4 regions of the Massilia aerilata genome follow, and region 2 is predicted to be linked to each of the others. Evidence: predicted binding sites of a transcription regulator. Region 2 holds the regulator's gene; each other region holds the start of a gene.
The links. Region 2 encodes sigma-54, which starts transcription at its own class of promoters, with help from an activator protein. Its sites were predicted from a motif close to TGGCANGNAANCTGCTTT; they were not measured.
Positions count from the first base shown of each region.

Region 1 (7,670 bases), on a different contig from region 2:
CTGCAGCTGGAACTGCGCCCGCTCAACCTGGCCGAAACCGTGCGCCACGCCGTCGCCGCCCTGCCCGGCCACGCCATCACGCTGGAGGCGCCGGACGCCGTCTGGATCCTGGGCGACGACAGCCGCCTGGTGCAGGTGCTGAACAACCTGCTGTCCAACGCCGCCCGTTTCGGCAGCAGCGCCACGCACATCGAACTGGCCGCCGACGCGGCCGCCGGCCTGGCCCGCCTCTCGGTGCGGGACAACGGCATCGGCATGGATGCCGGCCTGCTGTCGCGCATCTTCGAACCTTTCTACCAGGCGCCGCAGCAACTGGCGCGCCGCACCGGCGGCCTCGGCCTGGGACTGGCGATCGTGCGCAAGATCGTCGAGCTGCACGGCGGCAGCGTCAGCGCCAACAGCGAAGGTCCGGCCCGCGGCAGCCGTTTCGAAGTCGCGCTGCCGCTGGCCGCCGCGCAGGCGCAACAGCGCGATGCCACGCCGGCGGCGGAGCAACAGCCCTGCGCCATCCTGCTGGTGGACGACAACGAAGACGCCGCCAACGGCACCGCCAGCCTGCTGCGCCAGCTGGGCCACAAGGTCGAGGTCGCGTACAACGCGGCCCAGGCCCTGGCCGCCGCGCGCAGCGTCCTGGCGGGCGGCTTGTCCACTGAGCTGCCCACTCAGCTGCCCACTGAGGTGCCGCGGGTCGCCATCCTCGATATCGGCCTGCCCGACATGGACGGCTACGCACTCGCCCTCCTGCTGCGCCGCCAGTACGGCGCCGGACTGCGCCTGGTGGCGCTGTCCGGCTACGGCCAGCAGGCCGACCTCGAGCGGGCGGTGCAGGCGGGCTTCGACTTGCACCTGACCAAGCCGGCGACGCTGGACGACTTGCTGCGCGCGCTCGGGCCCACGGCCGCGCCCGCTAGCCATTAGCCGCTAGCCGCTAGCCGCTGTCCAGCCGCTTGAGCGCCTTCTCCAGCGCACGGATCCTGGCGCGCAGCGAGGACAGGTTGCGCAGCAGCGCCGCGTTACGCTCCCACTCCGCGTTCGGCGAGATCGGATAAAAGCCCGTATAGCGGCCCGGCTCGTTGATCGAATTCGAGACCAGCGTGCCCGCGGTGATGTGGACATGGTCGGCAATCGTGATGTGGCCATTGACCATGGCCGCGCCGCCGAAGGTGCAGTATTTGCCGATGATGGCGCTGCCGGCCACGCCGACGCAGCCGGCCATGGCCGTGTGCGCGCCGATATGGCAGTTGTGGCCGATCTGGATCTGATTGTCGAGCTTCACGCCATCTTCAATGACGGTGTCAATCATCGCGCCGCGGTCGATGGTGGTGCCGGCGCCGATGTCGACGTCGTCGCCGATCAGCACCCGTCCCGTCTGCGGGATCTTGATGTAGACGCCCTCGTCCATGGCGAAGCCGAAGCCGTCGCCGCCGATCACGGCGCCGGAATGGACGATGCCGCGCGCCCCGATTACGCAGCGCGCCAGGAAGCTGGCGTTGGCGAAGAAATGCGTATGTTCGCCCACCACCGCGTCGCGCCCGATGTAGCAGCCGGCGTCGACCACGGCGCCGGCCCCGATCACCGCCCCCTCCTCGATCGTGACGTGGGAACCGACCCAGGCAGAGGGATCCACGCGCGCGCGCTCGTGCACGGCGGCGCACGGGTGGATGCCGGCACGCGGCGCCTCCCTCGGCGCCAGCAATTGCGCCGTGCGGGCGAAGTAGGCATAGGGATTGCCGGTGACGATGCGCGCGCCCTCATAACTCGCCGCGACTTCCGGCTCGTCCAGCGGCGACAGGATCAGCGCGGCTGCACGGCTGTGCGCCGCCTGGGCGCGCAGCTTGCCGTTGCCGAGGAAGCTGATGTCCGCCGGGCCGGCGCGCTCGAGCGGTGCGATGGCGCTGAGCTCGATGCCCGGATCGCCCTGCAGCTGCCCGCCGAAACGCTCGATCAGTTCACCTACGCGCATCCCCATGACGCCGCCCTCCGTGCTTGTCCGTGCAGAAGTTTGGACAGCGCGGCGGCAAGCAGGGTTCGAGCGTGCGGCTTGCGAACGCTCAGATGCTGTCGCGGCGACGGCGGCTTGCAACCCCGGCGCCAACCAGGCCCAGCGCCAGCAGCGCCAGCGAGCCCGGCTCCGGGACATCGGCTGCCAGGATGAAGCCCTGGCGCACCTGGGTAATGGTGGCGGAGCCGACCACGGCCGAAACATTGATCGCCTTGGTCACATACAGCTCGTCATACACGCCGTCCAGCGGAATGTCGAACCAGCCGTAGTTGGGATCCTGCTGATCGCAGACCAGTAGCGAGCAGCTGACCGTCAGGCGGCCGACGACCCGGCCGGTGGCATCGCGGATGGTCTCGGTCACCGAGGCCACGGAGACACCGAAGAAGCTACCGTCGAAGTCGAGCGTGACCGCACTGATGCCCTTGCTGCCGGCGTCGACGCGGTAGCGCAACAGGACATTGTCGAAGCTGAAGGAACTCGCCTTGAACTGGCTGGTGAAATCGAGGCCGCCGGCGTCGGCGCTGACGTCGATCTGATTGCAGTTGCTTGGCTTGGCCGAAAAGCCGCCCTTGCTGATGACACAGGCGAAGTTGTCGAACATCAGGCCGCCGGCCGACAAGGAAGAGGTAGAGGTAATCGGCGTCGCCGATGCCTGGCCGATGCCGACGCAAGCAATACAGCCTGCAATCAGGGCGCGAACGAGCGTGGTTTTCATGTCTGTCCTTGTCTGTCGGTTAATGGCCTAACAGACGAGTCGAAGCAAATTCGATGCCAACTGCCAAGTTCGCTGTATTTTCAAGGACTTGGCCTTGAACGCCGGCGCACCCATGCGTTCAATGTCAACTTCTTCGACAGATCCCGGACCGGCGGTCACGGCCCGGGAATGCCGGGCTTACTGCATCGTATCGCTCTGCTGGGCGGTGTCGACGGCAAAATTGCGCGCCGTGTCCCATTAGGTGAAGCTGTAGCGCACCACGTCGCCGATCTTCAGGCCGCCGCCCTTGTAGCTGTTGGTCGTGCCGTCCAGGCGCATGCGCAGGTTCTGCTGGGCGCCGTTGTTGACGGTGTAGTGCACGTCCGCCCAGCTGCCGGTGGCGGTATTGAACTGCAGCGCGGTGGTCGAGGTCCGGGTCACGGAGGTCGGCCCGGACGGCGGCGGCGGGGTGGTCGTCGTGCCCGAATCGTAGACGATGTCGTCGACCGGGAACTGGAATGTGGAGGCCGGCAGATTGTTCGCGTCGCGCGAGATCAAGAAGACGTCCAGCAGCGACTGCAGCGCCACCTTGGGCCCGATCAGGTCGAAACCGGAATCGTCCCTTGCGCCCAGTCGCCATTGCGGGTCAAGCCGTAGGCCTTGCTTTTGGCCGGGAAATTGACCCAATTCTGATTCGTGCAGGTATCGCCGAGCCCGATGTTGAAGGCCAAATTGGGCGGGATCTTGATTCGGAATTTCAGTGATCCGTTACAGTAATTCGTCGGGTCGCGGGCCCGGCGCCTGTAGGCCCAGGCGAGCAGCTTGACCGAGCCCTTGCCGGCGAGCTGGTAGACGCGCACAGAGTCGACCTACATGGTGCGGGGCCGCGGCGCCATTACCTGGGCGGCGGTCGCGGCATCGGTGGAGTTGCCGCCGACGGCCAGGTTCAGCAGCAGGTAGAACGGCGACCACAGGGCGCTCGGATTGACCGGCAGCGTCGCGTTGTACAGGTCGCGCTCGACGCCGTTGTCGATGATGGTGAAGAGCATCTCCGCATCGGTCCAGTACAGGCGGTATTTGACGAAGCGTTTGGCCAGCGAGGCCGCAGTCACGACATAACTCTTGTTCTGCCAGGCGGTCCACGCCGCGCGGCTCTCGTTGCCCGGCACGCAGGCGGCCTTGTGACCCTGCCCCATGATGTCGATCTCGCCGTTGCGCGGCCAGGTCTGGGCGCTGGTACCTGGCATCCAGGCGGCCGACCACAGTCCGGCGGCGAGGTTCGGCGCGGCCAAGCCGACTTCGATCATGCCGTACTGGACCTGCACCTTGTTCCTTGTATCGATTTTGCCGGATGTAAAAAGATTGCAAGAAAATGCGAGCCTGCCTTGACGGCAACCCGCGGCCTGCCAAGGTCGGAGCTGGCCGCGAATGATCCGTGCACAGATGGGACTGGAAAGGTTTCCATTGGAATAAGGAAAAATACACCCCTGAGTTTGGTGGGGCGTCAAATCGTATCGTGCGCTGCGGTTTAAGCCAGATCAATCCGTCGATGCCGGTGATCTGTCTAGATTGTCAGACGGCCTCGACAAGGAGCAGACATGAACGACAGGCACTCGCCCGGCGCAGTAAATCCGTCCCTCGCGCCCGGCAAATACCATGGCATTCCCATCGGCCGCCAGGCGCCGGACGGCGAAACCCTGAGCGCGGAACGCCTGTGGGCCAGCTTCCAGATCGAAGCCGAAGACCTGCTGAAAATCGACGGTCGCTGGATCGCCGACGACCGCGAACGCAACCGGCGCATCAATGCCGCCTACGCCCGCCTGTGGCTGGCCGACCGCCGCTTCCAGTGGGCGGGCCTGGCCGCCTTCGCCTCCAAGCAGGTCGGCTGCGGCCTGCTGCACAGCGCCGATATCCTCGACGCGCACCGCCAGGAACGCGAGCGGATCGAGCGCTCGCTGGGCCAGGGCTCGGCGCCGGGCGTGCAGTACGGCGCCACGCTGAAGTTGCTGGCCACCGAAATGGGCGCCAGCGGCATGGCGCACCGGCTCGGCCACGGCAACACCCACGTCTTCCTCGACGTCTATCCCCTGCACCGCTTCTACATGGAGCGCGGCTACGACGAATTCATCGCCTGCCTGCCGGAGCGCCAGAAGGCGCGCTATGCGGTGCGCTGGGAAGTGGCGCGCAGCACCCTGGCCTTCGCCGCGCCCTTCCCCGAAGTGGCGCGGGGCTTCACGCAGATCGAGCGCGGGCAGATCGCAGAGAGCGTCCGCACCCTGGCCCAGCACGAGCAGGTGAACGTGCTGCAGAAGATCATGTACGACTCGGCGGTGATGCAGCTGCTGCTGGACTGGAACCAGCTGGCGTGGGCGGTCGAGTTCCCGTCCGGGGATTATGAGGCGATCAGGCTGAATTTGTCGGCGCGGTGTCCGGCCAGGGCTGGAACGACGACGACGTTTTCTCAGGATCGGTATGCGAAGCTTTGGGATCCGGCTGAGCGGATGCCGTTTGTGTTCGCAGCGGCGGACCGGCTGGATGAGCTCCTCAAGGGTCCGGCGCCGGGCGAGGTCGAAGAATCGATCCGAACGATTTCGAGCAATGCCGTCACCGCCTGAGGACGAAAAAAAGCGCCCATAAACCGGGCGCCTTTTTCGTGACGCATCACGCCGCCATCAACCGACCCACTTCCGCGCATTCTGGAACATCCGCGCCCACGGCGAATTCTCACCCCAGCCATCCGGATGCCACGACATCGTCACCGTGCGAGCGACACGTTCTGCGTGCGGCATCATCACCGTGAAGCGCCCGTCCGGCGTGGTCACCGCGGTCAGGCCGCCCGGCGACCCGTTCGGATTGAACGGATACTGCTCGGTGGCCGCGCCGCGGTTGTCGATGTAACGCAGCGCTTGCACAACCTGAGACAAATCGCCGGTCTGCGAGAAGTCCGCAAAGCCTTCGCCGTGCGCGATCGCCAGCGGGGCCTGGGTGCCGGCCAGGTCGGCGAAGAAGATCGACGGCGAATCCAGCACTTCGACCATGCCGAAGCGCGCCTCGAACTGCTCGGACTTGTTGCGGGTGAACTTCGGCCAGGCTTCGGCGCCCGGGATGATGGACTTCAGGTTGCTCATCATCTGGCAGCCGTTGCAGACGCCCATGCCGAAGGTGTCGCCGCGGCCGAAGAAAGCCGCGAACTGCTGTTTCAGCGCGGCGTTGAACAGGATGGTCTTGGCCCAGCCCTCGCCGGCGCCCAGCACGTCGCCGTAGGAGAATCCGCCCACCGCGATCAGGCCCTTGAACGCCTCGAGCGAAACGCGGCCGGCGATCAGGTCGCTCATGTGCACGTCGACGGCCTTGAAGCCTGCCTGGTCCATCGCCCAGGCGGTCTCGATGTGCGAGTTGACGCCCTGCTCGCGCAGGATCGCCACGGACGGACGCGCGCCGGTCGCGACGAATGGAGCTAAATACGGCGCGGCGACGTTCACGTTCGTGTCGTGGACCAGCTTGGGCGTGAAGCCCGGATCCTGCTCGTCCAGCAGGCGCTCGTATTCCTGGTCGACGCATGCCGGATTGTCGCGCAGGCGCGCGATGCGCCAGCTGGTCTCGCTCCACAGGCGGTGCAGTTCGCTGCGGCGCTTGCTGTAGATGACTTTCGTATCGCGCGTGAATTCGATCACGCCGCGGTCGTTCACCTTGCCGATGATGTGGCTGCAGGCGCCCAGATCGAAGGAGCGCAGCACGTTCATGACTTCGCTGCGCTGCTCGTGGCGGACCTGGATCACGGCGCCCAGCTCTTCGTTGAACAGCGCGCGCAGCGTCATCTCGTTGCGGCGCTCGCCGACTTGCGCGGTCCAGTTCTTGGCGTCGCCGTGGTCGGAAGCGTGCTCGCCTTCCATGCTCAGGATGTCGAGGTTGACCGAGACGCCGGCGCGGCCGGCGAAGGCCATCTCGCACAGCACCGCGTACAGGCCGCCGTCCGAACGGTCGTGGTAGGCCAGCAGTTTGCCGTCCGCGTTCAGCTGCTGGATGGCGGCGAAGAAGGCTTTCAGGTCTTGCGGCTTGTCGAGGTCCGGGGTGTCCGTGCCGACCTGGTTCGTCACCTGCGCCAGCATCGAGGCGCCGAGGCGGTTCTTGCCGCGGCCCAGGTCGATCAGGATCAGCGAGCTGTCGCCCAGGTCCGTGCGCAGCTGCGGCGTGAGCGTCTTGCGCACATCCGTCACCGGCGCGAACGAAGAGACGATCAGCGACACCGGAGAAATGACGGCCTTGGCTTCGCCGCCGTCGTTCCAGGTGGTGCGCATCGACAGCGAATCCTTGCCGACCGGGATAGACACGCCCAGCGCCGGGCACAGTTCCATGCCGACCGCCTTCACGGTGTCGAACAGCGCGGCGTCCTGGCCCAGCTGGCCGCAGGCCGCCATCCAGTTGGCCGACAGCTTGATGTCTTCGATACTGGCGATCGGCGCGGCGGCGATGTTCGTGATCGCCTCGCCGACGGCCATGCGGCCCGAGGCGGCCGCGTCGATCACGGCCAGCGGGGTGCGCTCGCCCATCGCCATCGCTTCGCCCTTGTAGCCTTCGAAGCTGAGGGTGGTGACGGCGCAGTCGGCCACCGGCACCTGCCACGGGCCGACCATCTGGTCACGCACGCTCATGCCGCCGACGCTGCGGTCGCCGATGGTGATCAGGAAGGATTTATCGGCCACGGTCGGGTTCAGGAGCACGCGACGCGCGACTTCTTCCAGTTCGAGGCCGGTCACGTCGACCGGCGCGAAGCTGTTCGGCACGTGGACCACGTCGCGCTGCATCTTCGGCGGCTTGCCGAGCAGGACGTCCATCGGCATGTCGACCGGGCTGGTGTTCGTCAGCGGATCGATCAGGCGCAGCTGGCGCTCTTCGGTGGCGACGCCGACGGCGGCGAACAGACAGCGTTCGCGTTCGCAGATGGCGGCGAAGCGCGGCAGGTCACCAGGTGCG
Region 1 covers NZ_JBHSMZ010000001.1:310,349-318,018, forward strand. The annotation lists gene ACFPO9_RS01395 (hybrid sensor histidine kinase/response regulator) at 1-918, shown strand, start outside; gene lpxD (UDP-3-O-(3-hydroxymyristoyl)glucosamine N-acyltransferase) at 929-1,969, opposite strand; gene ACFPO9_RS01405 (PEP-CTERM sorting domain-containing protein) at 2,052-2,717, opposite strand; gene ACFPO9_RS01410 (hypothetical protein) at 2,955-3,284, opposite strand; gene ACFPO9_RS01415 (hypothetical protein) at 3,296-3,556, opposite strand; gene ACFPO9_RS01420 (glycoside hydrolase family 16 protein) at 3,566-4,021, opposite strand; gene ACFPO9_RS01425 (DUF2515 family protein) at 4,295-5,311, shown strand; gene purL (phosphoribosylformylglycinamidine synthase) at 5,369-7,670, opposite strand, start outside.
Region 1: ACFPO9_RS01405 (PEP-CTERM sorting domain-containing protein) is a predicted target of sigma-54. The motif match lies at 2,759-2,776, and genes of this name have one in related genera.

Region 2 (7,670 bases):
CCAGCACGGTTTTCACGGTGGCGGTCACCGGGGTATGCACACCCGGCAGCACGTTGGCCGGCACGGTGTAGGCATCGGCGCCGTACCAGACCGGGATCATCTTGGTGAACGCGAAGTTGGCGACGCCGACCAGCACCAGCGGCAGCACGGCGACGACCGGATTCGGCAGCGCTTGCGTCTCGGCGGCCTCGATCGCCTCGGCGTGGGTACCGTAGCCTTCACCCTTGGCCATCGCCGCGCGGCGGCGCCATTCCAGATAGGACAGGCCGACCACGATGATGAACAGCGAGCCGATGGTGCCGAGCACGGGGGCGGCCCAGCCCGTGGTTTTGAAGAAGGTGGTGGGAATGATGTTCTGGATCTGCGGGGTGCCCGGCAGCGAGTCCATCGTGAACGAGAAGGCGCCCAGCGCGATCGCGCCCGGCATCAGCCGCTTCGGGATATTGCTCTGGCGATAGAGCTCAGCCGCGAAGGGATACACCGCGAACACCACCACGAACAGGGACACGCCGCCATAGGTCAGCAGCGCGCATACGGCGACGATCACGGCGTTCGCGCGCGAGCGGCCGATGTAGCGGATGGCGGCCTGCACGATGGATTTCGAGAAGCCGGACATCTCGATCACCTTGCCGAACACGGCGCCGAGCATGAAGACGGGGAAATAGAGTTTCACGAAGCCGACCATCTTTTCCATGAAGATCCCGAAAAAGACCGGCGCCACGGCGGACGGATCGGTGAACAGGACCGCGCCGAGGGCGGCGATCGGTGCGAACAGGATGACGCTGTAGCCGCGGTAGGCGGCCACCATCAGGAAGGCCAGCGCGGCCAGGACGATCAGAAACGACAAAACGGACTCCTCTGTTGTTGTGCTTTATACGGCAATAATTCATTGCCCGATGAAATCATCGCACAAAAACAGTGATGATGTTGCAACGCAGTATCTGTCGTTTAGAAGAACTCGTCGAGCAAGCGATAGAATTCCACGCGCGCCGGATCGGCCTGCATGCCGTAGTGCTTCAGAAAAGGCGCCACCCATTTCTTGCCCAGCGTATCCGCGATGTCGCGCATCGCCAGCGCCAGGTCCTGGTGGCGATCGGCCACGCCCAGGCGTCCGCAATCGATCCAGCCGGCGATGTCGCCGAACAGGTCCACCATCAGGTTCGCAAGACAAGCGTCGCCGTGCGTCACAACCAGGTCTTCCGTGGGCGGCTGCATGGCTTCCAGGCGTGCGAACAAGGTCTCCGGTGACAGCCCAGCGTGCTCCTCGTCGAAGTCTTCCTCGTCGACCAGCCCGGCTTGCATGCGTGCATGGGCGAGCGCGATGCGGGCGTTGGCGCGGTGGTCGAACGGACAGCCGGCGACATCGAGCGCATGCAGCTGGCGCAGCGCCTGCGCGATCAGGCGCACCGCCTCGGAAGCGGGAATGGCGCCGACTTCGCTACCGCATTCGAGGTCGCTGCCCGGCATCTCGTGCAGCAATAGCCAGCCACGGCCGTTCTCTTCGGCAAAATCGATGACCGGCACGCAGGGTATGCCGGCTGCGGCCAGCCAGCGCAGTCGCGCCGCCTCGCCCGCCAGTTCGGACAGGGGCGAGATGCGTTCCGTCTTGAGGAACAAGGACGGACCTAGACGTGGCTCGAGCCGGAACAGCTGCGCCCCGGAAGCGCCGCCGGACTGGAGTTCCCAGCGGCTGCCATGCAGGCGTTCCTGCCAGGATGCAGGCATCTTTTTCTTTACATCGGTCGGGCGTCCCATCGTCCAAGCTCCTCAGGAAGAAAACTGCCAATGCACGCCCGCGTGTTCAGTCCAGGTGCCGCAGCGGATGCGCCCAGTCCGGCCATACCGGCGCGAAGAAACGCGCCACCATCTCCGGGGTGACCTGGGCCAGCGAAGGCGGATTCCACACCGGTGCATTGTCCTTGTCGATCACCAGCGCGCGCACGCCTTCCAGCACTTCGCCATGTTCGAAGTTGCGGCGCACCAGCGAGCGCTCCATGCGCAGGCAATCGGCCACGTCCATCGAAGCGCCGCGCACCAGCATCTCGCGCGTCACGCACATCATCAGCGGCGAACGCTGGCGCATGGCGGCCAGGGCCTTCTGCGCGAAGGGCGCGTCGTCGCCTTCGAGCGAAGACATCACCGCTTCCACCGAAGCCGCGCCGAAGTGCCTGTCGATCGGCGCGCGCTGGGCGGACAGTTCGCTCGCGCCGGCCTGCTGCGCAAACGGCGCCGCAAAGGCGCGGATCGCCTCGGCCAGCTGTGCGCCCGGCGTGGACGCGATCAGCCCGTTCAAGGCCGCCAGTTCGGCAGCCGGCACGAACAGATCCGCCAGGCCGACGTAGAGCGCATCGGCGGCGCCGACGGTCAGCCCCGTCAGGCCCAGATACATGCCGAGCGCGCCCGGCGCATGCGACAGGAAGTGGCTGCCGCCGACGTCCGGGAACAGGCCGATGTTCACTTCGGGCATCGCCATCTTCGTGCGTTCGGTCACGATGCGCAGGCCGCTGTCCGGGCCGCCCTGGGCGATGCCCATGCCGCCGCCCATCACCACGCCATCCATCAGCGAGATGTAGGGCTTCGGATAAAAATGGATCAGGTGGTTCAGCGCGTATTCTTCGGTAAAGAAGTCTTCCAGCAAGGCACTGCCGCCAACAGGCGTCGCATGGCCGGCCTGGTGGAAAAAGCGGATGTCGCCGCCTGCGCACAGGGCTTTCTCGCTGGTGCTGGTGATGACGACCGCGGCGACGTTCGCGTCTTCGCGCCAGGCCAGCAGGGTCTCCGTCAGTGCGCGCACCATCTCCAGCGACAGCGAGTTCAGGGCCTTGGGGCGGTCCAGGGTGATGATGCCGGTGCCGTTGGCAAGCCGGGTCTGCACGTGTTCGCTCATGTTCTTTTATTTATGAAAGGGAAAGCAGTATTGTAGCGCGGCCAAAAAAACGAAAAGGGCGCCAGATGCGCCCTTCGTCTTGCCTATGCTGCGCCAGCGGAACGATCACGCTGCAGCGGCAGCTTCTCCTCCCTCAAGGTCTTCGTTGGCCATGCGTTTTAGTGCTGTGTGACTATGATCCTGCAGCATCTGCTTGTACTTCTGGACCTGGCGGTCGAGACGGTCCATCAGCATGTCGATCGCCGCGTAGAGGTCATGTGCGGCGCTGGCGACGTGAACGATCTTCCCAGCAACACGCAAGTTGATCTCGGCCTTCTGGCGTTTTTCTTTCTCGGTGAGATTGTCTATGCAGAGGATGACGTGGGAGTCGATCACTTGATCGAAATGGCGGGTGATGCGTTCGAGCTTGTTCTGTACGTATTCACGGATTGCTGGGGTTACATCGAGATGATGTCCGCTGATAGTGAGATTCATACACACTCCTTTGAAGATGCGCTGTCAGGTAACCAGTATCTGGGTGCCCTGCAGCTTATTACAAGGATTTGCGGAGGCTGACGGGCGGGATCTTCAGCGCCTCACGGTATTTCGCGACCGTGCGGCGTGCGATAACCATTCCCTGTTCCCCTAGCATCTCCGCGATCTTGCTGTCGGATAAAGGGTTCTTGGGGTCTTCTGCTCCTGTGAGTTGCACGATGAGAGCCCGGATCGCCGTCGAGGATGCTTCACCGCCTGCCTCGGTCGCGACGTGACTTCCGAAAAAGTACTTCAACTCAAACATGCCGTGCGGCGTCAGCATATATTTCTGAGTTGTGACGCGAGAAATTGTGCTCTCGTGTAGACCTAGTGTATCAGCTATCTCACGTAAAACAAGGGGCCGCATGGCAACTGCGCCGTGCGAGAAAAAGTTCCGCTGGCGCTCGACGATAGCTTGCGCCACGCGCAGGATCGTGTCGAAGCGCTGGCGCATGTTCTTGATGAGCCACTTGGCTTCCTGCAACTGTGCATTCAGCTGCGATTCCGATTTCCCCTGTTTCAGCAAGGCGGCGTAGATGCTGTTCACGCGCAGGCGCGGCATCACTTCCGGATTCAGCTGCACGCTCCAGCCGTCCTTCGCGCGGCGCACGATCACGTCCGGCACCACGAAGTCGGAGACGTCGGAGGCGAAGGCCGCACCCGGATGCGGATTGCACTGGCGGATCACGGCCTGGGCTTCGCGCAGGTCTTCGTCGTCGCAGTCGAGGGCCTTCTTCAGCTTGTTGAATTCGCGCTGCGCAAACCAGGTCAGGTAGCGTTCGACGATGACCAGCGCCATGCGCCGCGTCACCATCGCCACGCCGGGCATGCGCCGGATCTGCAGGGCCAGGCATTCGGCGGCGCTGCGCGCGCCCACGCCCGGCGGGTCCATGCTCTGCACCAGCGACAGCGCGGTGCGCAGTTCCTCGAATTCGATCTCGAGTTCGGCCGGCAGGCGCGCGTGGATGTCGTCCAGCGATTCGTCCAGGTAGCCGTTGTCGTCGAGCGAGTCGACCACGATCTCGACCAGCGCGCAGTCGCGCGGCGAGAGGCAGGTCAGGCGCACCTGTTCCATCAGGTGCTCGCGCAGCGAGATGGGGCTGGCTTCCAGCTGCGGGCGGCCGTCCTCTTCCTCGCCGCCGCTGCCGCTGCCGGAATGGCCCGACTCGCCCCACTCCATCTCGTGCTCGGCGCCGCCGGCTTCGCCGCTGTCGCCGCCTTCGGCTTCGCTGCCGCCGCTGCCGCCGTTCTCCTCGCCCTGGCCGGACGCGGGGGGCGCATCGGGCGTGGTGTTGGTCGAGGAACCGTTGTTGATGGCGCCGTCCGCCAGCAGGCGCACGGAGCGGTCGAGCGGATCGTCGAGGCGTTCGAGCAGCGGATTCTCACCCAGGACTTGTTCGATCTCCTGGTGGAGTTCGAGCGTGGACAGCTGCAGCAGGCGGATCGACTGCTGGAGTTGCGGCGTCAGCGCAAGGTGCTGTGAGGTCTTGAGTTGCAGCGTCTGTTTCATGACTACATCCTGAAGTGTTCACCCAGGTAGACACGGCGGACGGATTCATTCGCGATGATGTCGTCGGGCCGGCCCGAGGCCAGCACCGCGCCCTGGTTGATGATGTAGGCACGGTCGCAGATGCCGAGCGTCTCGCGCACGTTGTGGTCGGTGATCAGCACGCCGATGCCGCGCTCTTTCAGGAAACGCACGATACGTTGGATCTCGATCACGGCAATTGGATCCACGCCGGCGAAAGGTTCGTCCAGCAGCACGAAGCGCGGGTCGGTGGCCAGTGCGCGCGCGATCTCCACGCGGCGCCGCTCGCCGCCCGACAGCGACAGCGCCGGGTTCTCGCGCAGCTTCTCGATCTGCAATTCGGCCAGCAGCTCGTCCAGGCGTTCCTGGATGCGCGCCTTGCTCAGCGGCTTGCCGTTCTCGCGCTGCAGTTCCAGCACCGCGCGGATGTTCTCTTCCACCGTCAGCTTGCGGAACACCGAGGCTTCCTGCGGCAGGTAGGACAGGCCCAGCATGGCGCGGCGGTGGATCGGCAGGCTCGTGATGTCGGTGCCGTTGATGACGATGGCGCCGGCATCGGCCGGCACCAGGCCCACGATCATGTAGAACGAGGTGGTCTTGCCGGCGCCGTTCGGGCCCAGCAGTCCCACCACCTCGCCGCAGGCGACCTGCAGCGAAACGTCGCGCACCACCAGGCGCTTGCCGTAGCTTTTCTGCAGCCCCTTGGCGACCAGGGTGCTGCCGCCGCTTGCGACGGCGGTCGGGGTGGCGTCTGCGTGTACTTCCATCATTGCTTTCCTGCTTCCGGTGGCGCCGCCGGCGTAGGGCGGCGCGTGTAAAAAGTGACGCTGACGCGGTCCTTGCCGGGCTTGTCGGCGCCGCTCACGTCATTCATGTTCAACAGGACTTCCTTGCGGGCGTCGTAGGAAATGAACGGGCCGCTCATCTCCCTGGTCACGGTACGGCCGTCGAGCTGCCTGATCGTGGCATGCGAGATCAGCTTGACGATGTCGGTGCGCTCGTCGTATTCCATGCGCTCGCCGTAGCCTTCGTCCCACTCGTCGGCGCCGCCGTCGCGCTTCTGGCGGAACGACGCGGCCTTGCCGTTCGCCCCGAACAGGACCACGGAGCGGTAACCCTCCGGCGTTTCCCTGATCTCGGCGCGCTCCGCCTTCAGCAGCATGCTGCCGCGGGTGCCGATCACGTTGCCGGTCAGGATCACGGTCTGGGTGGCCTGGTCGATCGTCGCCTTGTTGCCTTCGACATTGAAGGGCTTGAGCGCATCCGCCCGCTCGGCCTGCGCGAGCGGCATCAGCAACAGCGCAAGGGCAGCGGCGAGTGCGCGCTTCATTTACTGCTTCCCTGCCGGCGCGGTGCGGCGCGGCGCGATGATGATGGTGCTGCGGCCGCCGCCCGCCTTGCTCTCGCCGCTGGCGTCGTTGAAGACGTTGGCCTGCTCGGTGCGGTTGTCGTAGGAGATGAAGGGACCGTTCACCTCGCTCGTCATGCGCTTGCCTTCCAGCTGCTTGACGACGGCATTGGCGAACAGCTTGACCACTTCGGTGCGCTCGTCGTATTCGATGCGCTGGGCCTGGCCTTCGGTCCACAGGTCGGGGCCGCCGTCGCGCTTCTGGCGGAAGCTGGCGGTCTTGCCCGGCGCGGCGGTCAGCGTCAGCAGCATGTAGCCCTCCGGCGTTTCCTTCAGCACGGCCTTGTCCGACTTGATCAGCAGGGTGCCGCGGGTCAGCACCACGTTACCGGTCAGGATGCGGGTCTGGGTGGCTTCGTCGATGTGGCCGTTGTCGAAGTCGATCTGGGCCTGCTTGAGCGAATCGGCGCGCTCGGCCGAAGCGGTCAAGGCGGCCAGCGACAGCATGGCGACGGCGATTATTTTTTTCATTGAATGCGGTCCTTTCAGGTTGTTCCTGTCAGCGTTGGCCACGCGGCGGGTAGACGATCCGGCCGCGCCCGCCCAGCGTCAGCTGCTGGGTGGCGTTATTCGCCACCATGCCGACCCCGGTCGCGGAGGCATGGCCCAGCGTCATCTGGATCGGCTTGTCGGTTTTCGAGATTTCCTCGTCCGGCAGCACGGTCAGGGCCTCGGTGCGGATACGCAGCGGATCCGAGGTCTTGCTGCCGGGGCGGGAGATGTCGACGTTGCCGCTCAGGTCGATCTGGTTCTGGTCCTGGTTGACGTGGGCCTTGTCGGCCGTCATGGTCATGCTCGGGTGGTCCGTGCTCATGCTCTGCACCACAGGCTTGTCGATGTCCGAGGTGTTGTCGTTCGGGCGGTGGGTCAGGCGCTCGCCCGAGATCACGTAGCGCGGCTGGCCGGTCTCCGACATCCGCACGAAGCTGAAGTTGTCGATGATGTAGTCCGGGTCGTTGCCCACGTTGACGTTCGGCCCCTGCGCCTCGCCGCGCATCACCTGTACCAGCCAGAAGCTGCCAAAGGCGAAGAACAGCGCAGTCATCATCAGCGCCAGCAGGCGCCAGCGGTGCCGGGTGCGCTTGTTGACGTAGGTGGTGGTCGCCATGGCTTGCGAGGGATTATCCAAAGTACGGCGCCAATGCCTGTTCGTAGGTGCCCTGGGCGCGCATCACCATGTCGCAGACTTCGCGCACGGCGCCGCGGCCGCCCGGGTTCTTCGTCACGTAGTGGGCGCGGTACTGCACTTCCGGATGGCCGCTCGGCACCGTGACGGCAAAGCCGACGCGGGTGAACAGCGGCAGGTCGATCACGTCGTCGCCGATGTAGCCGCA
Region 2 covers NZ_JBHSMZ010000010.1:104,969-112,638, reverse strand. The annotation lists gene ACFPO9_RS15075 (GntP family permease) at 1-847, opposite strand, end outside; gene ACFPO9_RS15070 (APH(3') family aminoglycoside O-phosphotransferase) at 949-1,755, opposite strand; gene ACFPO9_RS15065 (enoyl-CoA hydratase/isomerase family protein) at 1,802-2,887, opposite strand; gene hpf (ribosome hibernation-promoting factor, HPF/YfiA family) at 2,993-3,361, opposite strand; gene ACFPO9_RS15055 (RNA polymerase factor sigma-54) at 3,420-4,910, opposite strand; gene lptB (LPS export ABC transporter ATP-binding protein) at 4,913-5,695, opposite strand; gene lptA (lipopolysaccharide transport periplasmic protein LptA) at 5,695-6,258, opposite strand; gene lptA (lipopolysaccharide transport periplasmic protein LptA) at 6,259-6,807, opposite strand; gene lptC (LPS export ABC transporter periplasmic protein LptC) at 6,836-7,444, opposite strand; gene ACFPO9_RS15030 (KdsC family phosphatase) at 7,458-7,670, opposite strand, start outside.

Region 3 (7,670 bases), on a different contig from region 2:
AGATCGGCTCGTTCCAGATATCCATGCCCCACTCGTTGGCCGGCACGTAGAACAGGCCGGTCTGCGGGCTGTAGGCCATCGGCATCTGGTTTTTCGCGCCCAGGAAGGCCGGCGCCGCGAACACCGCGTTGCCCTTCTTGCCATCCTGGCCCTTGGTCGGATCGCTGGGGCGGTTGGCCGCGATGAAGTTGGGACGCCCGGTCTTCAGGTCGATCCCGCTGGCCCAGGTGATCTTGCGCACGAAGGGGAAGGCGTTGGTCAGCTTGCCGTTCTTCGCATCGATCACGTAGAAGAAGCCGTTGCGGTCCGCCTTGCCGCCATAGCGCCTGCCGTCCATGTCGAAGGTGACGAATTCATTGGCGCCGTCGAAGTCCCAGGAATCGTTGGGCGTGCTCTGGTAGGCCCACTTGATCTGGCCGGTTTCCGGATCCAGCGCCAGGGTCGACGAGGAATACAGGTTGTCGCCGGGGCGCAGGTGGCTGTTCCAGGGCGCCGGATTGCCGGTGCCGAAGTAGGCCAGGCCGGTGGCCGGGTCGTAGGTGCCGCCCATCCAGGTCGAGGCGCCGCCGGTCTTCCACAGCTCGCCCGGCCAGCTCTTGTTGACGGTGCCGGTCACACCTGCTTCGATCTGCTTGCCGTCCTTGTCGTAGCGGTAGCCCATGTGGCCCTCGACGGTCGGGCGCACCCACAGCAGCTCGCCGGTCATCGGGTTGCGGCCTTCCACGCGGCCGACCACGCCGAACTCGCCGCCGGACACGCCCGTGATCAGCACGCCCTTGGCGATCAGCGGCGCCGCCGTCATCGAGTAGCCGGCCGCGTAGTCGTCGACCTTCTCCTTCCACGCCACCTTGCCGGTGTTCTGGTCGAGCGCCACCAGCTGGGCGTCAAGGGTGCCGAAGATGACCAGGTTGCCGAACAGCGCGGCGCCACGGTTGACCACGTCGCAGCAGGGCATGATCCCGTCCGGCAGGCGGTGCTCGTACTTCCACAGCTTGTTACCGGTCTTCAGGTCGATCGCGAAGATGCGCGAGTAGGACGCGGTGACGAACATCTTGCCGTTGGCGATGACCGGCTGCGACTCCTGGCCGCGCTGCTTCTCGCCGCCGAACGAGAACGACCATACCGGCACCAGCTGGCCGACCGTCTTCGTGTTGACCTGGGTGAGCGGCGAAAAGCGCTGGCCTTGCGAACCCATGCCGAAGGACAGCACGTTCTTCGTGTCCTTGTCGGCCTTGTCGAGCATGGCGGTGGTGACGTCGGCCGCCCGCGCGAACGCGAACGGCAGCAATCCTGCGAGCAGGACCATCCTGGTTGTTGTCTTCATGATTGTCTCCTTGTTGTTGTGTTGTGCTGCTTGAGCTGCGCGCATTCCTCGTCGCTGAACAGGCGCGAGCGCGTGAGGAAGCGCCGGCCGGTGCCGTTATCGAGCGAGAACATGCCGCCGTTACCCTCGACCACGTCGATGATCAGCTGGGTGTGCTCCCAGTAGCCGAACTGCTCCAGCCCCATGTAGAAGGGCGCGCCGTCCAGGTTGCCCAGGTAGACGTCGCTGTCGCTCAGGTTGAATTCGCCGGCGGCATAGCACATCGGCGCGCTGCCGTCGCAGCAGCCGCCGGACTGGAAGAACATCAGCGGACCGTGGCGGCGCCGCAGCTCGCCGAGAAAGGCCAGCGCGGCGGGCGTGGCGGTCACGCGATCGATCGACGTGGTCATGGTCATCGCCTCAGAAGAAGCCCAGCGCTTTCGGGCTGTAGCTCACCAGCAGGTTCTTGGTCTGCTGGTAGTGGTCGAGCATCATCTTGTGGTTCTCGCGCCCGATGCCCGACTGCTTGTAGCCGCCGAACGCGGCGTGCGCCGGGTACAGGTGGTAGCAGTTGGTCCACACGCGCCCGGCCTGGATCGCGCGGCCGACGCGGAAGGCGCGGCTGCCGTCGCGCGTCCACAGGCCGGCGCCCAGTCCGTACAAGGTGTCGTTGGCGATGCGCAGGGCGTCGGCTTCGTCCTTGAAGGTGGTGACGGAGACCACCGGGCCGAAGATCTCTTCCTGGAAGATGCGCATGCTGTTGTCGCCCTTGAACACGGTCGGCCGCACGTAGTAGCCGCCGGACAGGTCGCCCTCATGGGTGGCGCGCTCGCCGCCGGCCAGCACTTCGGCGCCTTCCTGGCGGCCGATGTCCATGTACGACAGGATCTTCTCCAGCTGCTCCTGCGAGGCCTGGGCGCCGATCATGGTGCCGGCGTCGAGCGGGTTGCCGGCCTTGATCTTCGCCACCCGGTCCAGCGCGCGCTCGATGAATTTTTCATAAATCGATTCCTGCACCAGCACGCGCGATGGGCAGGTGCAGACCTCGCCCTGGTTCAGCGCGAACATGGCGAAGCCCTCCAGGCACTTGTCGAAGAAGTCGTCGTCGGCGTCCATCACGTCGGCGAAGAAGATGTTCGGCGATTTGCCGCCCAGCTCGAGGGTCACCGGGATCAGATTCTGGGCCGCGTATTGCATGATCAGGCGCCCGGTGCCGGTCTCGCCGGTGAAGGCGATCTTGGCGATGCGCTTGCTCGAGGCCAGCGGCTTGCCTGCCTCCAGGCCGAAGCCGTTGACGACGTTCAGCACACCCGCCGGCAGCAGGTCGGCCACCAGTTCGATCAGCACCATGATCGAGGCCGGGGTCTGCTCGGCGGGTTTCAGCACCACGCAGTTGCCGGCGGCCAGGGCCGGCGCCAGCTTCCAGACCGCCATCAGGATCGGGAAATTCCAGGGGATGATCTGGCCGACCACGCCCAGCGGTTCGTGGAAGTGGTAGGCATAGGTCTCGTCGTCGATGGTCGAGATCGCGCCCTCCTGGGTGCGGATGCAGCTGGCGAAGTAGCGGAAGTGGTCGATCGCCAGCGGGATGTCGGCGGCCATGGTCTCGCGGATCGGCTTGCCGTTGTCGATGGTCTCGGCGGTCGCCAGCAGGTTCAGGTTGGCTTCCATGCGGTCGGCGATCTTGTTGAGGATGTTGGCGCGCTCGGCCGGCGAGGTCTTGCCCCAGGCAGCCTTGGCGTCATGGGCGGCATCCAGCGCCAGCTCGACGTCCTCGCTGCTCGAGCGCGCCACTTCGCAGAAGGGCTGGCCGGTGATCGGCGTCACGTTGGGGAAGTACTCGCCCCGGACCGGCGCCACGAAGCGCCCGCCGATGTAGTTGTCGTAGCGTTGACGGAACGGATTGGCGACGCCCAGTTTGCTGATGTCCGCAAGATTCATGTCATCCTCTTCTGTGTTGGTTGTATGGCCGTCGATGCGACGGTGTGTCGGTAGCACCTCTCCTGAATCGCAAACGCCGTGCCAGCCCTGTCTCCGCGCGCCGCGCCCCTGCGGCAGGCGGATCACGCCCGAGGCCGGCGGCCCGTTCTGGTACAGCTGTCCCAAACTGGAACAGGCGTGCTGCACAGCTCAAGGGATCACCATGCCCCAGGGCTGCTGCCCGACCGGGATATCGGCCAGCTTCGCCGCGGCCGCGGTGTCGATCACCGATACGCTGTCCGAGCGGCCATTGGCCACATACAGACGGCCGCCGTCCGGCGTCAGCGCCATGTTCCAGGGCCGCTTGCCGACCGCGATCGTGGCGCTCACGGCCATGCGCAGCGGATCGATCGCCATCACGCTGCCGTCCGCCCCGTTCGACACATACACCTGCCGGCCGCCAGGCCCGACGGCGATGCCGGCCGGGTTCCTGCCGGCGGCGATGCTTGCGACCGCGCGCCTTTCGGCCAGGTCGAGCACATACACCTTGCCGGCCAGTTCGCATGCCACATAGGCCTGCTTGCCGTCCGGGGTGAAGGCGATGCCGCGCGGGCGCAGGCCGACCGCGATCGAGCCCACCTGGCGGCGCGCCGCCACGTCGATCAGGTCGACCTGCTCGGCGTTTTCGGCCGAGACCAGCAGCCAGCGCCCGTCCGGGCTGAACACGGCATGCTCGGGATTGCGGCCCTCGACCTTGATGTCGGCCACCAGCTTGCGCGCGGCGGTGTCGACCAGCGCCACGCTATTGCTGTCCTCGACCGCCACCGCGGCCCAGCGGCCGTCGCTGGAAACGCTGACGCCCTCGGGCGAGCTGCCCAGTGCGATGCTGGCGAGGGTCGCGCCGCTGGCGGCATCGAGCACCAGCAAGGCGCTGCCGGCGGCGTCGGTGATGTAGAGCCGGCTGCCGCCCGGGTCGGCGGCAATGCCGCGCGGCCGTTTGCCGGCCGCGAACTCGCGCACCACGGCGCCGGCGCCGACATCGATCACGCTGACGGTGCCGGCCTTTTCGTTGGGGACGTAGGCGAAGGGGGCGGCGGTCGCGCCGCCGGCGGCGGCCATGCACAGGAATAGAAAGCGGTAACTTGACGGGTTCATGATGTCCTTTCGGGATGGAAGTCCGGATGGATTTGCAAGCCCCGTGCCACCGAAGCGGACGGCAGTTTTTCTGCATGGCAGGTATATTGCTTGCCGGGATAGTCAGCGCCCGGCCAAACAGGGCGGACCGTCACCTCATGGAGACCAGATGAAGCAACACGTATTTCGCTTGAACGCCGTCGCGGCCCTGTTTGCCGCCACGCCCCTGCTGGCCAGCGCCGGCCCGGCATCCAATCCGCCCGACGCCGCCGATGCGCCGGCCGCGCCGATCAGCGTGGTGGTGGTCAGCGGCAGCCGCAGCGAGCATTTGAGCTTCGACTTGCCGGCGGCGATCGACGTGGTCGGCGCGGAGCGCATCGGCGCCGCCCAGCCGCGCGTCAACGCATCGGAAGCCCTGGCCGCGGTGCCGGGGCTGGTGGTACAGAACCGCCAGAACTATGCGCAAGACCTGCAGGTCTCGTCGCGCGGCTTCGGCGCCCGCTCGGCCTTTGGCGTGCGCGGGGTGAAGCTGATCGCGGACGGCGTGCCCGCCACCATGCCCGACGGCCAGGGGCAAGCCGCCACCTTCAACCTCGACATGGCCGAGCGCATCGAGGTGCTGCGCGGTCCCTTCTCCACCCTGTACGGCAACCATGCCGGCGGCGTGGTCCAGCTGTTCACGCGCGACCCGAAGGGCGCGCCCAACATCGAACTGAACGTGGCCGGCGGCAGCGACGGCCTGCGCAAGACCGACCTGAATGCCGGCGGCAAGCAGGGCAGCTTCGGCTGGCTGCTCGACGCCTCGCGCTTCGAGACCGACGGCTACCGCGCCCACAGCGCCGCCACCCGCGACCAGGCCTATGCCAAGCTGGTTTTCGACGCCGCGCCCGGCGCCCGCCTGACCCTGACCGCGAGCGGCCTGCGCCAGGACGATACCCAGGACCCGCTCGGCGTCAGCTGGGCCACCTGGCAGCGCGACCCGCGCGCCGGCGAGATCGACACCACCGACACGCAGGCGCCGCAGCGCACCCTGGCCGACCGCTACAACACACGCAAGAGCATCGACCACCAGCAGCTGGGCCTGAGCTGGGACCAGCGCTTCGGCGACGACCGCCTGCACCTGAGCGTCTACGGCGGCAACCGCCGCGTGATCCAGTACCAGTCCTTCTCGAAAGGCTTCCAGGCCCCGGTCACGCATTCCGGCGGGGTGGTCGACTTCGACCGCGACTTCTACGGCTTCGACGCCAACTGGATGATGGCGCGCCCGCTCGGCGACGGCACCTTGCGCACCACCCTCGGCCTGGAAGCCGGCAAGTCGCGCGACGGGCGCCAGGGTTTCGAAAACTTCATCGGCAACGAGTTCGGCGTCAAGGGCAAGCTGCGGCGCGACGAGGAAGACGATGTGCGCAATGTCGACCCTTACCTGCAGCTCGAATGGGAACTGGGACGCTGGGTATTCACGGGCGGCCTGCGCCGCAGCCAGGTGAGCTTCGACGTGGCCGACCGCTATCTCTCGAACGGCAACGACAGCGGCAGCGTCGACTACCGCCACACCACGCCGCTGCTGGGCGTGCTGTACAAGGTCACGCCGGCGCTGAACGTCTACGCCAGCGCGGCGCGCGGCTTCGAGACCCCGACCCTGAACGAGTTGTTCTATTCGGGCTCCGGCGCCGGCTTCAATTTCGGGCTGGGCGCCGCCACCAGCACCCAGCTGGAAGCGGGCGCCAAGGCCATGCTGGCCAGGGACGTGCGCCTGAATGCGGCCCTGTTCCAGGTGCGCACCAGCGACGAGCTGGTGGTCGACGCCTCTTCCGGCGGGCGCACCAGCTACCGCAACGCCAGCGCCACCCTGCGCCAGGGCCTCGAACTGTCGCTCGACGCCGAGCTGCGCGCCGGTTTCTCGGCAAGGGTGGCCGCCACGCTGCTGCGCGCGATCTACGACCAGGCCTTCACCGGCGTGGCCGAGGGGAACCGCCTGCCGGGCGTGCCGAGGACCAGCCTGTTCGGCGAGCTGGCCTGGAAGGATGCGGGCGACCGCTACGGCGCCGCGCTGGAGACGGTCGCCAACGGCAAGGTGTATGCGGAGGACGCCAATGCGGCGCAGCCGGCGCCCGGCTATGCGCTGGTCAACGCGCGCGTGCAGGCGAACCAGCAACTGCAGGGCTGGCGCCTGCGCGAGTACGCGCGCGTGAACAACCTGCTGGACCGGACCTATATAGGCTCGGTCATCGTCGGCGACAGCAACAAGCGTTATTACGAACCGGCGCCGGGACGCAACTGGGTACTGGGCTTGAGCGCCCAGTACCAGTTCTAGGTTTCAGGGTTTGACCACCCGCACGCCGTAGCGGGTGAAGATGGCCTGCAGTTCGCCGCTGCCGGCCATCTCGTTCATGGCCGCCTGCAGCCGGCGCGCCAGCTCCAGATTGTCCTTGCGGACCGCCATGCCGACCGCCCAGCCGGCGCGCGGCAGACGCTCGAAGGCCGCCTCCTGGACCGGGAAGGCGGGATCGCCGCGCATCACCGATTCGATCTCGGAGCGCGTCGCCAGCACGGCATCCAGCGCGCCGCCTTTCAACTGCTGCAGCGCATCAAGCGCGCTCGGGTAGATGTGCACCTGGTCGCGGAAGCGGCCATTGCCCTCGCCCAGCACCACCATGCCCGCGATCGACACCTTTTCGACGCCGATCCGCTTGCCGGCCAGCGCATCCAGGCCGTCGAAGGACGGCATGCTGGCTGCACTGCGCACCAGGCGCACCGTCTCGACATGATAGGGCGCGAAGATTGCCACCTGCGGATTCGCCGTCATCAGCGTGCGGTCGACTGGCACATGCAGCATCACGTCGGCCGGACCGTAGCCCAGGTAATGCCCCTTCCACACCATGTTGCGCAGGTCATCGCCCAGGTCGTCGCCGGCATTGAAGGGCAGCAGGCTGAGTTTCAGGCCCAGCTTGCCCGCCAGCGCGGCGCCGAGGTCGACGTCGATGCCCTGCCTCTTGTCCGAAAACGGCGCCAGCTCGTTGTACACCGCCACCTTGAGCGTGCCGGCTTCGCGCGTGGCGGGCGGCGCCTCGGCGGCGGCCGCGGCGCCCACGCAGCTGGCCAGCAGCAGCCCGCACAAGGCGCGGATCCTCAGGCGCGCGCTCATTCGACGCTGCGGCGCGCTTCGAGGTAGGTCTTGATGGCCCACATCGCTTCCTGGTTGAACACGCCTTCGAAGGGCGGCATGTAGACCGCGCCGTTGCGCACCTTGCCGTGCCGGATGCTGGCCAGGAAGTAGCCGTCCATCTCCTTGTAGCAGGCTTTCTTCTTGGTT
Region 3 covers NZ_JBHSMZ010000003.1:7,110-14,779, forward strand. The annotation lists gene ACFPO9_RS04570 (PQQ-dependent methanol/ethanol family dehydrogenase) at 1-1,324, opposite strand, end outside; gene ACFPO9_RS04575 (DUF779 domain-containing protein) at 1,321-1,713, opposite strand; gene adh (aldehyde dehydrogenase) at 1,724-3,244, opposite strand; gene ACFPO9_RS04585 (YVTN family beta-propeller repeat protein) at 3,434-4,378, opposite strand; gene ACFPO9_RS04590 (TonB-dependent receptor family protein) at 4,527-6,671, shown strand; gene ACFPO9_RS04595 (substrate-binding periplasmic protein) at 6,675-7,502, opposite strand; gene pedF (cytochrome c-550 PedF) at 7,499-7,670, opposite strand, start outside.
Region 3: adh (aldehyde dehydrogenase) is a predicted target of sigma-54. The motif match lies at 3,311-3,328, and genes of this name have one in related genera.

Region 4 (7,670 bases), on a different contig from region 2:
CGGACTTTTAATCCGTTGGTCGCTGGTTCGAGCCCAGCACGGCCTACCACGAACAAGCAGTAAAGAAAAAGGCTTCCATCAGGAAGCCTTTTTTTCGTCCAATGGTCCGCTTAGTTCAACTTATTGAGCGCTTCGACAGCATCGATCAAGCCAAAGCCATCGTAGAGGCTCCATACCTTGGTCGCCGAACCACCCGAGAACGGCACCACGCGCGCCGGCGCGGCGGTTTGCATGATCGACTTGACCTGCTTCGGCGTGAGCGAACCAGGTCCGCCCGCTTTCTGCAACATCAGCGCGGCCACGCCCGCCGCATGCGGCGCAGCGGCGCTGGTGCCGAAGAAGTTCGGGCGCCCATTGCCTTCGTAATCCGAACCCGGGTAGAAGAAAGTCGTGTCACCGCCGTCCGTCGCGGCCATGTCGGGTTTCTTGCGCGTTTCCGGCACGGCCAGGCGATTGCCGGCTGCATCGAAATAGATGCTCGATGGCCCCGGACTGCTGAAGCCCTCGAGTCCCGGCTTGTACGGCATGACCGAGGGATTCAGCACCGTGTAGCGGTAGGCTGCGACACTGTTGGCATTCGCCGCCGCGTTGTGTCCGAAGGTGGTAGGACTGTTCGACGCAGCCAGGGCCGAGCCACCCCAGCCGTCGAGGTTTACCAGGCGCACGCGCGTCGCTTGCTTGGTACCGGCACTGGTGCGCCCGACCATGATGCGATAAGTACCCGACGCACCGCCCGACAAGCCGATGATCTCGGCCGCGTAGTCGTTGGTGATATTGTTGGTGGCGAAGGTGAACACGCAATTGCCGGCGCTATTGAACATGTAGAAGTTCAAGTCCGTCGTGACCTTGCCCTGATAAAACAAATCATCCCACTGCATGATGAAAGTCGAACCGGCGCCGTTGTAGGTCACAGGCAGCGCATAGACGCCGCTGCCGAAATTGAGCCAGCCGCCCCCCACGTTGGCCTTGGTGCTGCCGGAAGATGGCGCACTGGTACAGGTGGCGGCGCTTGCCAGGTTGATGTTGCCAAGGCCGGTAGGCGTGGTGGAGAAGGTCGCGTTCGGCACATCGATCGAACCGCCGCCGCCGGCAGCGCCCTGGTTACCTGCCGAGGAGAAGTAGCTGACCTTTTTCCCTGGCAGGGTGCTGCTCGTCACCACGTCGTTGACGGCCTGGGCGACTTGGCCGTCGGAGAAGAACGGTTCGTCATAGTAGAACACGTCGTCGACGATGATGTCGGCATTGCAGGCCGGATTGGTGCGCAAGGCGCGAATGTTGGCGGCAAACGCCGACTCTCCTGCAAATGCGGTCGCAAAACATTGATCCGCCATCGGCGCGACATCCTGCACGATCTGCATCATCGCACGGCCTTCGTCGGTATTCGACGGATCGGGACCGATGTCGATCACCAGTTTCGGAGGCCGCAGGTCGCCACTCGCGATGTCGGTGGCGGCGCGGGTCATGGTAAAACTGAGAGGTGAAGCATCATACGAATCGGACAGCACGCCGACCGTGATGCCGGACCCATTGTAGCCGCTGGCGTTGGCAAGGTCCGAACGCAGCACCTTGGTGCCCTGGGAGGTTGTGACCCCCACGTTCCTGGCGGGCCGCAGCGACATCTTCATGAGTCTCAGTCCGCTGCTCGCCGCGAGTACCTCGAGCTGCTCCACGGGGACATAGGCCGATACCGCGCCATTCTGGAAGTAGGGATCGACGCCGGTGACGACGGCGCCGTTGGCCTTGAGGCGCTCGACGATCACCGCGAGCGGCTCGCTACCGTCCAGATGGATGTCGACCAGCACCCGGCCTGCGGCGTCGAGCATACCGTCGAAACGGGCAGTCGGCTGATCGGCCGATTGCGCCAGGCGCGCACCCGGCTTGGCAAGGCCGGCCGCCTTTTTCGCGGCGACCAGGTCGGCAAGGCGGCTGTCGAGCTGACCCGCCTCAGCAGCCGAAAAAACCGAAAGCAGAAGCACCATCATTGGTGCCAATGACATTTTTTTCATGATTGATCCCTTTCAGTTAAGCAGCGAGGAAGGCCTCAGGCAGAGCGGCGTGCAGCGCGGCGGCGGCTGGCGCGCAAAGCGCCCAGACCGAGTGCGGCGAGCGCCAGCGAAGCCGGTTCCGGCACATCGGCAGCTTGCGGCCCAGCGAAGGCGCCGCTGAGCAGGATTTCATAAGCGTCGCCTTCGCTCGTGATACTACTCCAGTCCGTCAGCGCGCCGCCGCCGCCGGTGCCAGTCGGGCCGACCTGGTCCTGGCCGATCAGGTCGCCGAAAATAGCGCCGGATGCACTGACCGGCGTGTAACCCGCGCCGGCAATCGCCAGGTAGTAATAGTCCGAAGTGGCCGAGGTGTAGCCGATTGTCGAGGTCGGTCCAACGTTGGGATCGTCGTCATTGGCCACCACGCCGAGGCCGGCGCTGTTGAATAGGAACAGGCTGGTATCGAAATTGTTGTATGCGAAGGACGAGAGCGTGGTCGTCGCGGAGAACACACTGCCCGCTTTCAGGTAGATGCGGAAGATATCGGCATAGTCGTCGCTGCTGGAGCTCAGCAGGGATCCGCGGATGGCGTCGATGGCGCCGCTGCCCGAACTCGTCTGCGCCGTCGACGTGAGTTTCCCGGCGTCGCCGGCTTCAGTGATTACCGATGCCTGGGCAGAATTGCTGAAGGCCAAAACCAATGCACTAGACAAGGCAAGCAAGGGAATTCGAATCTCTGCAATTTTCATGTTTTTTCCTAGTTTTGAAGGGAGGAACGACTCGCTGGAAGCCTGACCCTGTCGATGCATGACGTGCTAGTCAGGACCGCGAAGTTTCCTATGCATAAATCGTTCCAACTCTTTTCAAAGTCCAATGCAAAACAGCAAGATGCTGATTTTCAACGATATTATTTTTTCAATGAAAGCAAGCCCGTTTCAGTTGTGAAGAAAATGTAAAGTCCTTCGACATCGATCCTAGCGAATTCGGGTAAAGTCCAGCCTTTTGCAAGTCCATCCATTGCCGCAATGCCCCAGACCATCCTCGCCCCCGTCCACCACGAACTCATCATCAAGAAGAGCCGCTTCATCGCCTGCGTGCAGCCGATGCCGGACCGCGCCGGCGCGCAGCAGGTGGTGGCGCGGCTGCGTGGCGAGCATCCCGGCGCCGCCCACGTGTGCTGGGCCCTGCTGGCGGGCGGGCAGTCGGCCGCGGTCGACGATGGCGAGCCGAGCGGCACCGCCGGACGGCCGATGCTGGACGTGCTGCGCCACCAGGACCTCGAAGGCGTGCTGGCCACCGTGGTGCGCTATTTCGGCGGCGTCAAGCTGGGCGCCGGCGGGCTGGTGCGCGCTTATACCGACAGCGTGGCCCAGGCCCTGTTGAAAGCCGAAAAAATCGCCATCATCCGGCAGCGTACCCTGCGCTGTGCGGCGCCCTACCCGCTCGAGGGCCTGCTGCGGCGCGAGCTGGAACTGGCCGGCGCCACGCTGGAACAGGTGGAACACGGACAGGACGTGCGCTTCACTTTCAGCCTGCCGGACGACAGGGCCGATGCCCTGGTGGTGCGGCTGAGCGACGCCGGCAGCGGGCGCGTCGTCTGGATCGATGAATAGCCACGTCGTTCCGGCGCAGACCGCCGGAATGCCGGATGAGCCAACATCAAGCTCGCTAATACCGGTCATCACCACTCGAAAGCGGACTCCCCAGCCGTGCAGGGCTATAGTGACCGCCCTTCCCCGTAACAAGAAAAGATTTCAGTGATCAAGAAAAGCCTGGCCCCACTGGCCCTCGGCGGGTTCGGCATTGGCATGACGGAATTCGTCATGATGGGCATCCTCCCCGACATCGCCACCGGCCTGAACATTTCCATCCCCCAAGCGGGTTACCTGATTTCAGCCTACGCCGTCGGCGTGGTGGTCGGCGCCCCGACCCTGGTCAGCATGCTCGGCCACCGTCCGCCGCGCGGCGTGCTGGTCTGGTTCATGCTGATGTTTGCCGCCTTTAATGCGCTGTCGGCCTTTGCGCCCAACTTCCATACCATGATGCTGTTCCGCTTCCTGGCGGGCCTGCCGCACGGCGCCTTCTTCGGGGTCGGCGCGGTAGTCGCCACCCGCCTCGCGGACAAGGGCAAGGAAGCGGCGGCGCTGGCCAGCATGTTCTCCGGCCTCACCATCGCCAACGTGGTCGGCGTGCCGGCCGGCACCTGGCTGGGCCACCACATGAGCTGGCGCCTGGTGTTCCTGATCGTCGCCGCGATCGGCCTGGCGGCCGCACTGATGACGCAAAAGGTCATTCCCTATTTCGAGGGCAAGCCGCGCGCCGGCCTGGCCCAGGACCTGCGCATCTTCCGCAACCCCAAGCTGTGGCTGGCGCTGGGCATCACCTCGATCGGCACCGGCGGCCTGTTTGCCTGGCTCAGCTACATCGCGCCGCTGCTGACCGAGGTCACGCACTTCCACGCCGACATGATCCCGCTGATCATGACCGTGGTCGGGGTCGGCATGACGGCCGGCGTGCAGTTCGGCGGCAAGCTGGCCGACCGCGTGCATCCGCTGCGCGCGATCCAGATCCTGCTGGCTTCGATGATCGTGCTGCTGCTGCTGAACGCGGTGCTGGCGTCCTCGCAAGCCGCGATGGTGATGCTGGCGTTCGGGGTCGGCGCCAACGCGCTGGCGCTGGGGCCGTCGATCCAGATGCTGCTGATCGAACACTCGCGCGAAGCCGAGATGCTGGGCTCCTCGCTGGGCCAGTCCGGCTTCAATATCGGCAATGCGTTGGGCGCCTTCCTCGGCGGCATTCCGCTGATCCTGGGCTTTTCCTACGCTTCGCCGCAGTGGGTCGCCGCCGGCCTGGCCGGCGCCGGCCTGGTGCTGGCGCTGGCGATGCAGGCCCACGCGCGCCGCAGCGTGCGCGCGCTGGCCTAGGCCTCAGGCGCGCGCGGAGGACGCCGCGCGCTTGCGGCTGCGGTGCAAGGCAGCCGCGGCCACCGCGCCGGCCAGCAGCAGCGCCAAGCTGCCCGGTTCCGGCACGTCGCCGGTCTGGACATTGCCAGGGGCTTCGACCGGGAGATTGCCCCCGCCGGTCGAGGGAGGCGTGGGCAGGTCGATGACCGGCTTGCTGCCATCGTTGAATCCCTTTACGTCGACCGCCGTGAAGTAATGGTTCGCGTTGACCTGGACCGTCGACGCCCAGGTATCGACGATCACGTTACCGTTGATCACACCCCAGTTCTCGCTCACCGTCGCATACGGCGCCAGCACGCTGCCGATCACGCCTTTCACATTCAGGCTGGTGGCTTCGTAGAAGTTGAACAGCACGTTGTAGCCATCGAGCGGGCCAAAGCCGATGCCGCCATTGTTGAAGGTGCCCGACTTGCCGCTGATGTTGAAGATCAGGGTCTCGCCCGGCGTCAGCTTGTCCAGGGTCCAACTGCTCGAGGTGGCGAACATGTCGGCCGACACGTTGAACACGTCCACACCGCCATTGCCGCTGCCCGTGATCTTGACGCCGCTCCACAAGGGTGCAACCGTGCCGGTCGGATCGAGTTCCGTCAGATTCTTGGCGAGGGTCTTGTAATAACTTTCCAGGACCTTGAAGTCGACCGGGCTGCTTGCGGCCGAACTCACGGCCGGCGCCGACGAGATGGAAGTCGTGCCGCCGGCATAGACAAGGCCGTTGTTGATCGAGCCATTACTCAGCTTTACATTGCCACCCGCGGCCACGGCAATATCCTTGGCGCCAAAGGCATCCTTGTTTTTCGCATTGACCGCGTAATTCGACAGGGTCACGTTGCCACCTGCGACGATCGCGCCTTCCACGTCGCTCGAGTAGGACGTGAAATCATGAATCACATAGATGTTCGCGCCGCCGATCGGCGTCGTCAAATTGACGATGCCCGCATGGGCGCTGCCTGCGCAGAGAACGGCACACAGAAGGGCAAGGCGGCGTTTGATTGGCATGAAATTTCCAGTTAGAAATTAATGATTCTTAAGAGTATCATCAATTTCATCAACTTGCCTGGAAGATTAGCTCTAGACCAGTACGACCTGTTCCATCGAAGCGCCGAGCTCGGCAGCTTCCAGGATGATCTCCTGCAGGGTCGCCGCGTCGACCACGCCTTCGTCCGGCACCGGCGCGACGGCGCCCAGCGGTGAAGGCATCCTGGCATACAGATTCGCCAGCAGCAGCGTATCGAGCAGCGACACCGGCGGCGTATGCAAGGCGGCGCCGCGCAGTTCGAACACGGCATGGGCCACCGGTTCCGGCAGGAACAGGCGGCGCCCGACTTCGCGCGTGACCACGTCCTCGCACAGCTCGCCCCAGCGCTCCTCGTCGTCGTCGAGCAGGCCCGGGAATTCGCCGGCGCGCAATAAAAGGGTGAAGGCGCCGATCTCGTGGACGATGCCGGCGAACATCGCGGTGTCCGGATTGACGAAGGTGAGCCGGCGCGCGAATACGTGGGCCAGGGAAGCCACCTGCACGGTGTGCTCCCATAGCTGCTCGGCCTTGGCGCGCAGGACCGGATCCTGGATGCAATTGCCGAACTGTCGCACCAGCAGGCTGGCGACCAGCATCTGCAGGTTGCGGTAGCCGACCCGGGTGACGGCCGCGCGCACATTGGTGATCGGCTGGTTGCCGGCATTGAAGGCGGACGAATTGGCCAGCGCCACCGTGCGCGCCGCCAGCTGCGGTTCGCCCAGCACCAGCCGGATCGCCTCCTCGAGATGGCAATCGGGATCGTTCAGCGCCTGCTGCAGGCGCAGCACGGCGTTGACGCTGGTGGGAAAGGATATGTCGCCGCGCGCTGCCTGGGCCGCGATGATTCCGAAGGCTTCTAGTCTGTTCACCTGAACGATTATATCCTGCAAAAAAGACGGCCGACTGTGGAAAGCCGGCCGAAAAATGGCAGAAATCGGATGCGCCCGGGTGGACGCTTGTTCAGTGCTTACTTGACCTTGATCGCGCTCTTCACGCTGCTCACGCCGTCGACACCCTTGGCGACCTTGACCGCCTTGGCAGCCTCGGCCTTCGAATTCACGAAGCCGCTCAGCATCACCACGCCCTTCTCGGTCTCGACGTGGATGCCCAGCGATTCCAGGTTCGGCTCCTTGACCAGGCCGGCCTTCACCTTGGTGGTGATGACGGTGTCGGAAGCGGCCAGTTTGGTCTTGCCTGCGGCGTCACGGGTCTTGTCGCCGGCATTGTCCGCCGCGTTATCGGTTTTTTGCGCGCTGACCTCCGCGGTATCGCGGGTCTTGTCGCCGGCGCGGTCCATCGCGTTTTCGGTCTTCTGGGCGACCGCTGCGCCGACTTCCCTGGTTTTTTCGACGGCGGCTTTCGCGACTTCCTTCGTCTTCTCGACAGCGGTGGCGGCCACGGCCCTGGTCTTGTCGGCAGCGGTCGAGGTGGCGGCCGCAGCCTTGTCGCCGGCGCGGTCGGCGGCGTTCTCGGTGCGGTTGGCGATGTCGCCCGCGTTGTCCTTCACGGTGGACGGCTTGGTCTGCACCAGGCAGCCGGTCCTGTTGTCGCCCTGGGCGCACTTGTCGGCCGCGGTCGACTTGTCGGTGCTGCCGACCAGGCCATTGCCGGAGCCGGAGCCGGTGGCGCCGGCGGCGCTGGCGCCGGTCGCGGTGGCGCCGGACTTGGCATCGGCCAGGGCGGCGGTGTGCACCGACTTGGCGTTGT
Region 4 covers NZ_JBHSMZ010000004.1:13,216-20,885, reverse strand. The annotation lists tRNA gene ACFPO9_RS04720 (tRNA-Lys) at 1-49, shown strand, start outside; gene ACFPO9_RS04715 (S8 family serine peptidase) at 111-2,006, opposite strand; gene ACFPO9_RS04710 (PEP-CTERM sorting domain-containing protein) at 2,042-2,734, opposite strand; gene ACFPO9_RS04705 (IMPACT family protein) at 3,011-3,598, shown strand; gene ACFPO9_RS04700 (MFS transporter) at 3,743-4,909, shown strand; gene ACFPO9_RS04695 (choice-of-anchor A family protein) at 4,913-5,944, opposite strand; gene ACFPO9_RS04690 (HDOD domain-containing protein) at 6,017-6,832, opposite strand; gene ACFPO9_RS04685 (BON domain-containing protein) at 6,931-7,670, opposite strand, start outside.
Region 4: ACFPO9_RS04710 (PEP-CTERM sorting domain-containing protein) is a predicted target of sigma-54. The motif match lies at 2,824-2,841, and genes of this name have one in related genera.